2 regions of the Pseudomonas sp. FBCC-B545 genome follow, and region 1 is predicted to be linked to the other one. Evidence: riboswitches for the same ligand, from Rfam matches in the RefSeq annotation. Region 1 holds a riboswitch; the other holds the start of a gene.
What was found. Region 1 has a riboswitch for cobalamin ahead of cobO (cob(I)yrinic acid a,c-diamide adenosyltransferase). Riboswitches for the same ligand answer to the same signal wherever they lie in the genome.
Positions count from the first base shown of each region.

Region 2: it holds a riboswitch for cobalamin, as region 1 does, so the genes downstream of both, NMB39_RS16285 (CbtB domain-containing protein) here and cobO (cob(I)yrinic acid a,c-diamide adenosyltransferase) in region 1, are expected to answer to the same signal.

Region 1 is NZ_CP101441.1:1,790,518-1,794,896, forward strand. It holds gene NMB39_RS08350 (C40 family peptidase) at 1-43, shown strand, start outside; gene NMB39_RS08355 (PQQ-dependent sugar dehydrogenase) at 193-1,506, opposite strand; cobalamin riboswitch at 1,606-1,851, shown strand; gene cobO (cob(I)yrinic acid a,c-diamide adenosyltransferase) at 1,933-2,544, shown strand; gene NMB39_RS08365 (cobyrinic acid a,c-diamide synthase CobB) at 2,541-3,932, shown strand; gene bluB (5,6-dimethylbenzimidazole synthase) at 3,929-4,379, shown strand, end outside.
Region 2 is NZ_CP101441.1:3,498,758-3,503,136, reverse strand. It holds gene cobM (precorrin-4 C(11)-methyltransferase) at 199-945, opposite strand; gene NMB39_RS16295 (cobalamin biosynthesis protein) at 1,015-1,407, opposite strand; gene NMB39_RS16290 (CbtA family protein) at 1,404-2,105, opposite strand; gene NMB39_RS16285 (CbtB domain-containing protein) at 2,117-2,305, opposite strand; cobalamin riboswitch at 2,404-2,617, opposite strand; gene NMB39_RS16280 (M10 family metallopeptidase C-terminal domain-containing protein) at 3,029-4,379, shown strand, end outside.

The DNA.
Region 1 (4,379 bases):
CGCAAAGCGAGTGCTGCCCGGGAATCTGGCACGCAACCCTTAAGTCGTACATAGATCCAAATGTGGGAGGGGGCTTGCTCCCGATAGCGGTGTAACCGTCAGCACATACTCAGCTGACAGGCCGCTATCGGGAGCAAGTCGAATCGTCGCACCGCCCCTCCCACATTGTTTTTGTGGTGTTTTTGAGATGGGTTACTTGGCTGCCGAAACCCGCCAAACCTTATTCCCCACATCATCGGCCACCAACAAATCCCCCTGCTGATCAATCACCACGCCGACCGGCCGACCCATGGCTTTCTCATCGCTGTTGAGAAACCCCGTCAGCACATCCACCGGCTGTCCTTTTGGCTGGCCCCCTTCAAACGGCACGAAAATCACCTTGTAGCCACTGTGCGGCTTGCGATTCCATGAGCCATGCTGACCGATAAACGCGCCGTTGCTGAACTGCGCGGGCAGTTTATTGCCCTCGGCGAATGTCAGCCCCAGTGAGGCGGTATGAGGGCCTACCGCGTAGTCCGGTGCGATGGCCTTGGCGACCTGATCAGGGTTTTGCGGCGTGACACGCACATCCACATGCTGGCCGTAATAGCTGAAGGGCCAGCCATAAAACCCGCCATCCTTGACTGAGGTGATGTAGTCGGGCACCAGGTCACTGCCGATTTCATCGCGTTCATTGACTGCCGTCCACAGCTTGCCACTCTGCGGTTCCCAGGCCATGCCGTTAGGGTTGCGCAGCCCGGAGGCGAAAATGCGGTGCTTGCCGGTGGCGCGGTCGACTTCCCAGATCGCGGCGCGTCCCTGCTCTGCCTCCAGGCCGTTTTCGGCGACGTTGCTGTTGGAGCCGACGCTCACATACAGCTTGCTGCCATCCTTGCTGGCCACCACGTTTTTCGTCCAGTGGTGGTTCAAAGGCCCGCCCGGTAAGTCCACGACCCTAGTGCCCTGGGCTTTGATCGCGGTTTCGCCCGGCTGATAGGGGAAGCGCAGCAACTTATCCGAGTCCGCCACATACAGGTCGTTGCCGACCAGTGTCATGCCAAAGGGCGAATTGAGATTCTCCAGGAACACCGTGCGGGTTTCGGCCACACCATCGTGATCGGCATCGCGCAGCAACGTAATGCGGTTCGGGCTCGGCACGCCGGCACCGGCACGGCCCATGACTTTTTCCATTACCCAGCCACGCACCCCTTTGGAATCGTCCGGCTTGGGTGGTGCATTGGTCTCGGCCACCAGCACGTCGCCGTTGGGCAGCACGTAGAGCCAGCGCGGGTGATCCAGGCCCTCGGCGAACGCGGCAACCTGAGTGCCGGCAGCGGCGGTGGGTTTGGCGCCCTCCGGCCAGCCAATGGCCGGGGCGATATTGACGGTGGGGACCAGGGTCTTGTTCGGCTCCGGCAGCTTGGGCGCAGGCCCGGTGCCGTCGGAGACCTGCAAGGTAGAGCTTTCACCGCAGGCGGTGAGGCCACCGGCGAGCATGATCAGTAAGGCGAGTCGGGTTTTATGCATGGTTTTCTCCTTGATACCTGTAAGGGTAGAGAAGCAGGGTGTACGGATGGTTCAAGTACCAGGCCAGCTTTAATTGACGCTCCACCCCCAACCCACTAACCTTCGCGGCTTGTTCCAGGTGCTCTGTGGCGTGCGCGTCGGCAGAGTGAAACAGGGAAGCCGGTGAGTGAGCGCACTTGTACACAGTGTTGCCGCGATTCCGGCGCTGCCCCCGCAACGGTAAATGAGTCAAGACGGTGCTGTTTGCCACTGTATCGCCCGCGATATGGGAAGGCGCGCCCTCGGCTGCTTCGATAAGACGCGCCACTCATGAGTCCGGAGACCGGCCTTGAACATTCAACAGCATCACGGTGGGCGATGCTTGGCTGTCTGTTTTTTCTTTTTTCCTGCCCGCCGTTTTTTGTCCAGCCCCAACGGAGAGCTGCCATGACCGATTCCCCCGACCGCGACGAACGCCACTTGGCGCGCATGCTGCGCAAAAAAGCCGTGATCGACGAGCGCATCGCCAATTCACCGAATGAGTGCGGCCTGTTGCTGGTATTGACCGGCAATGGCAAAGGCAAGAGCAGCTCGGCCTTCGGCATGCTGGCCCGCGCCATGGGCCATGGCATGCAGTGCGGTGTGGTGCAGTTCATCAAAGGCCGCAACAGCACTGGCGAAGAGCTGTTCTTCCGACGCTTTCCCGAGCAGGTGCGCTTCCATGTGATGGGCGAAGGCTTCACTTGGGAAACCCAGGACCGCCAGCGCGACATTGCCGCCGCCGAGGCGGCCTGGGCCGTGTCCCGTGCGATGTTGCAAGACGCCTCTATCGGCCTGGTGGTGCTGGACGAGCTGAACATTGCCCTCAAGCACGGCTATCTGGACCTGGACCAGGTACTCAGCGACCTGCAATCGCGCCCGCCGATGCAGCATGTGGTGGTCACGGGCCGCGGCGCCAAGCCCGAACTGATTGAAATGGCCGACACCGTCACCGAAATGGGCATGCTCAAGCACGCGTTCCAGGCCGGTATCAAGGCCCAGAAAGGCGTCGAACTTTGAATCAGCCTCGTCATTGCCCGGCCGTATTGATCGCCGCTCCGGCGTCCGGCCAGGGCAAAACCACCGTCACCGCCGCGCTGGCGCGTTTGCATCGCAACCTGGGACGCAAGGTACGCGTGTTCAAATGCGGGCCGGACTTTCTCGACCCGATGATCCACGAGCGCGCCAGCGGTGCGCCGGTGTATCAACTGGACATGTGGATGGTCGGTGAGCAGGAAAGTCGCCGTCTGCTCTGGGAAGCGGCAGGGGAGGCCGACCTGATCCTGATTGAAGGCGTGATGGGCTTGTTCGACGGCACGCCCTCCAGCGCCGACCTGGCGCGGCACTTCGGCGTGCCGGTACTGGGCGTGATCGATGGCACCGCCATGGCCCAGACCTTTGGCGCCCTGGCCCTGGGCCTGGCACGTTATCAACCCGACCTGCCGTTTGCTGGCGTGCTGGCCAACCGCGTCGGTACTTTGCGTCATGCCCAGTTGCTCGAAGGCAGCCTCACCGAGGGCTTGCGCTGGTACGGCGCGTTGTCCCGAGAGACCGGCATCGAATTGCCCAGCCGCCACCTGGGCCTGGTGCAAGCCAGTGAATTGAATGACCTCGATGTGCGCCTGGACGCCGCCGCCCAGGCCTTGGGCAGCAGTTGTGAAGTGGCCCTGCCGCCGCCCGTGACCTTTGCCGCGCCCGCAGTGATCGAGGCCGAGCCGTTGCTCGCCGGCGTGCGCATCGCCGTGGCCCGTGACGAAGCCTTTGCCTTTACCTACGGCGCCAGCCTTGACCTGTTACGGGTGATGGGCGCTGAGCTGAGCTTTTTCTCACCGATCCATGATCGCCAATTGCCGGAAGCTGACAGTCTGTATCTGCCCGGCGGGTATCCGGAATTGCACCACCAGGCCCTGTCGGCCAATGTCCCGATGCTGGAGGCCATCCGTGCGCATCACGCCGCCGGTAAACCGCTGCTTGCTGAATGTGGCGGCATGCTCTACCTGCTCGATTCGCTCACCGATGTGCACGGTTCTCGTGCTGAACTGGTGGGCCTGCTACAGGGCGATGCGGTGATGCAAAAGAAACTTGCAGCCCTGGCTCTGCAAAGCGTCGAACTGCCGGAAGGTGTCCTGCGTGGCCACACCTACCACCATTCCCTGACCAACACCGAATGGGCGCCGATTGCCCGCGGCCTGAGCCCCAACGGTGGGCGCGGTGCCGAAGCGGTGTACCGCCAAGGGCGGATGACCGCGTCCTACGTGCACTTTTATTTCCCGTCCAATCCTGGCGCGGTGGCCGCGTTGTTCGCGCCAGACCTTGAGACCGTTATCGCAGGCAAGCCAGCTCCCACAGTTGACCGAGTTGAAACCCAATCCAATGTGGGAGGGGGCTTGCCCCCGATGAGGCCATGACTGACAACGCCTTCCCCGAAGCCGACCGCCAGGCCGTCTACCGCGCCATCGCCGAACGCCGCGACATGCGCCACTTCACCGGCGGCAGCGTCGCCCCGGAACTGTTGCACCGCCTGCTCCAGGCCGCGCACCAGGCACCCAGTGTAGGTCTGATGCAGCCATGGCGTTTTATCCGCATCAGCGACCGCCCGTTGCGCAGCCAGATCCAGCAGTTGGTGGAAGAAGAGCGCGTGCGCACCGCGCAGGCCCTGGGCGAGCGCTCCGATGAGTTCATGAAGCTCAAAGTCGAAGGCATCAACGACTGCGCCGAGGTATTGGTGGCCGCACTGATGGATGATCGCGAGCGCCATATCTTCGGGCGCCGCACCCTGCCGGAAATGGACATGGCGTCTCTATCCTGTGCCATCCAGAACCTGTGGCTGGCGGCGCGAGTGGAGGGCCTGGGCA
Region 2 (4,379 bases), 1.7 Mb from region 1:
TGGGCTCTTTTCAAAAGTGACCCGCTGTAAGAGCGGAACCAATAGTCGCCGTTACCTAAACAATGGATATGTACTCGGTCTAAAACCAAGACCCCGGTCGGCTCTAAGGCCGCCATCGGGGGCAAGCCCCCTCCCACATTCTGTTCTATGTTTATTCATTTAAATCAACGGGTTGGTTTGATTTTGTGAAGTAAAAAATCAAGGTCTGTACAGGTGCGCATGTCCCGCCCGATACAGTGACGACTCGCTGAAAGTGTCATTGGCCAGCACCCGGCCCACCACAATCAACGCCGTACGCCGGAACCCCTTGGCCGCGACCTTTTCGGCAATATCCGCCAAGGTGCCCACCGCCCAATCCTGATCCGGCCAGGTTGCACGGTGTACCACGGCTATCGGGCAATCGGCGCCATAGTGCGGCAGTAACTCGGCGACGATCTTCTCCAGATGATTGACCCCCAGGTGAATCGCCATGGTCGTGCCGTGCCGGGCCAGGCTGTCGAAATTCTCGCCGGCAGGCATGCTGGTTTTATCGGCATAGCGGGTCAGGATCACGCTCTGGGCAATGTCCGGCAGGGTCAGCTCGGTTTCCAGCAGCGCCGCGCAAGCGGCTATGGCCGTGACCCCGGGAATGATCTGGAAGGGAATGCCCAGCTCACGCAAGTGACGGATCTGCTCGCCAATCGCCCCATACAGGCTTGGGTCGCCGGAGTGCACGCGTGCCACATCCTGGCCTTGTCCATGGGCGGTCTTGATCAAGTCGATGATCTGCTCCAGGTGCAGTTCGGCGCTGTTGACCAGCTGTTGCGCCTGATGGCCCTCCAGCACCGCCGCGGGCACCAGCGAGCCGGCGTAGATGATCACCGGGCAACTGCGGATCAGCCGCTGGCCCTTGACGGTGATCAGTTCCGGGTCGCCGGGGCCTGCGCCGATGAAGTAGACGGTCATGGGAAATTCCTGTTGAAAACGGGTGAGCATGAAGATTATTCATGATCGATAACGGCAATTATCGGGATTTTAACCGGCGCAGGCTAATGCAAAGGTGGCCTGGTTGGTTTTCCTGCGGGTAATCAGCAGACGGGCAGGGTTGCCAGAGAGGTGTTCGGCCATGGCCAGGGCAGCGCTTTCGGCCACGCCATAACAGCCGACATGGGCAAAAGCGACCGCTGACTTATGGCTCAAGCGCTGTTCATAACCGGCCAGTTGTTCGGCATTGAAGCACTGTAGCGGTAGGCCCAGCTGGTGAGCGAGGGCCAATAAACCGGGCTCATCCTGCTTGCGATCAAGGCTGGCCAGGGCGGTGATACGCTGGCGTTCAATGCCGCGCTCGGCGAGGGCGGCGTCAAACAGGTCCAGAAGGGCGTGAACATCACAACCGCGCTGGCACCCCAGGCCGACCACCAGGATCATGCCGAGTATCGATCGTCGCGGTGGCGGCGGAATAACCAGGCGCTGATCAGGCCAAGGGCCAGCCAGAACGCCACGTTGGTCAATTGCGAGGCAATCTGGAATTGTGCCTCGAGAGCCTCCGGGGCCAGCATCGAGTGCACCTGCGGCTGCGGTGCGCCGATTACGTGGGGCACGGCAAGGATCGCCACGCCCAGCACTTTCAACAGCCAGTTGCGGCCGAACACGATTAGCGCAATACCGGCGGCGGTAGCGGCGGCGGTGCCGATCCACCAGCTCTGGCGCAGCGCCAGGTCAGCCGCTGCCGTACCCGGCAATTCCGGTGGCAGGCCCAGGGTGGGCGCCAGCACGAAGGTCGCGTAACCCGCCAGGCCCCACAGCAAGCCATGGCCGGTGCGGGTCGGTGCACGCAGGGTGTACAGGCCGGCGAGCATCAGTGCAAATCCAACGGCAACCACCAGGTTGCCACCGGTGGTGGAGAGCACCCGCTGCCAGCCATCTTCCGGCTCCCAGGCTTCGGCGTCGTGGGTGTGCGCAGCGGCGCTGGCATGCTCATGGGTGACTTCGGTGGTTGCCGGCGGCTTTTCATAGGTCTCCGCCTGCAAAATCAACGGTGCAACCCACAAGCTTTGCAGCAGGGTCAGCAGCAGGGCGGCGAACAAGCCGGTGAACCCTGCGGTCCGGGCAATGCGTTTGATCATGTCGGCAGCTCTCAGTGGCACGGAAACGCAGCGCTGTGGCGGGTATCGTGGGCCGCGTTGTGCACCGCCTCGATATGGGAGAAACCGGCGAAATACACCAGGCACGCGCCAAGGATCGACGCACCGATTGCGGCGGTCAGGCGTTGGCTCAAGGTGGCAGTGCTGCTGGCGGAGTGCGAGGTGCTGGTGGTGATCGACATGGCGCGTCCCTATCAGGTGTCAGGGTGAAACGAGCGCATGCAAACCACGCGAGCCAGGGCACGCAGGGTTTTGAACAGCGCCCGCCCACCGCGGGTTTGTTATCTGATTTTTTCGGGCCGGTCTCCGGGCTTGCGAGGGGCGGCTCTTGGAAGAGTTCCACCTGATAAGCGTCTCCTTCCCATGCACAGCACAGTGGATTTGACGCTTCGCTCGCTTACCGTTGCGGGGGCAGCACCGGACTTGCCATAGGTCTATGGCGCACCGGTTTCCCGTTTCACCCTGTGAAGGGCACCCGAAACAAGATGTGTAGGAGAGCATGCGGCGAGCGATTACGTCAAATGGCGGAATGCGCTGCCAAGGCAACGAGAGAGGTGGCCCTGTACGCGTCCACAATCTTTATTTACTTGTCGTTAGCGAATGCAGCGGAACATGAGCTTTTACATGTTTCAAAAGGAAGAAAGGTTATTCTTTCTGTTGCCGAAATATAAAAATATATTGTATGGGTGTAAGTGGGTTGTTCGGGCTTTTACTTACTTTTCAATAGGTTGTTGAGGCGGTATGTTCAGTGAACTAATGCTCCATTCGTAGCTTGGTTATTTAGAGTGATGCAGGCGTTGAATCGTTGGGCAAGCTGTCCGGGAACGCTTTTTGCGTTTCTCCCTACTGATGCTCGTGGTTGTGGTTTTGTCTCCCTTGAATAGTCAAAATTGATGGTGCCCATTGTGCAGATAACCAACAGCGTGCAACGCTCCTATAACCCGTCCGTAGAGGCTCAACAAAACAGCTCTTCCGATCCCACGTTGCGTAAGTTCGACCCGCATTTGAGGCCAATACCGGGTCTTGATAAGCCGGTTTTTACCGTGGACCAGATCGCCCAGCACCTCACCCGGGACGGCCGGAAATGGAATGACAGCAATGGTGATGGCGTCACGCAAGTCTCCTATACATTCGATACCCACGGACAAGGGGAGACTGCGTTCAATGCCACCCAGAAAAGCCAGGCCAGACTGTCCATGCAGTCCTGGGCCGATGTGGCGAACGTGTCTTTCGAAGAGCGTACTGGCCGTGGGGAAGGGCACCTGGCTTTTTCCAACAGTGAGGTGCCCCGGGTTGCATTCGCCCAATTGCCAGGTGGAGACGGTAAAGTCCTCATGAATCCCCGTTTTGGCACGAATGCTGCGCCTGCACTTAACAATCACGGCCGATATACGCTTACCCATGAAATAGGGCATGGACTGGGGCTTTTGCATCCAGCGGACTATGACAATAGCGGCGATTCCACCTACCCCAGTTACTATCGCGACGCCGTCTATGCCCAGGATACTCGTGGCCATACTGTCATGAGCTACTTCGATGCCAACTTAAGTGGTCAGAACCTTAAGGGAAGGTACTCTGCTGCACCATTGATGGGTGATATTGCTGCTGCCCAGCGGGTATATGGTGCCAACTATAGAACACGTAATTCAGACACCACCTACGGTTTTAACTCCAATTCGGGTCGAGACTATTATCAACTCGATCATCCCAGGAATACGGCATTATTCTGCGTGTGGGACGGTGGAGGTAACGACACATTGGATTTTTCCAGATATCGCCAAAACCAGACCGTCAACCTCAACGCTGAATCCTATTCCGATGTTGGAGGGTTACGGGGGAATGTTTCTATTGCCAAAGGCGTTACGGTTGAAAACGCAATCGGCGGTTCTGGTCATGATGCGATCATCGGGAACGATGCGGACAATGTGCTCAAGGGGGCAGCGGGCGCCGATTGGCTGAGGGGGGCAGGGGGGGCGGATACCTTTGCTTATGACCACGCCAGCGATTCCACGTTGGAAAATCCTGACCTGATCATGGACTTTGAGAGTGGCACCGACAAAATCGACATTTCGGTCTTGTTGAAAAACGCCGGTATTGGCGCCTTGACGTTTGTAAGGCGGCTATCGGGCGAACCTGGTCAAGCTGTTCTGGGTTACAACCGCCACACCAACCAGTCGAGGTTGGCTATTGATCTGACGGGCAACGGCCGTTTTGACTTTTTTCTCAAAAGCCACGGTCCGATAAATACACCCGACA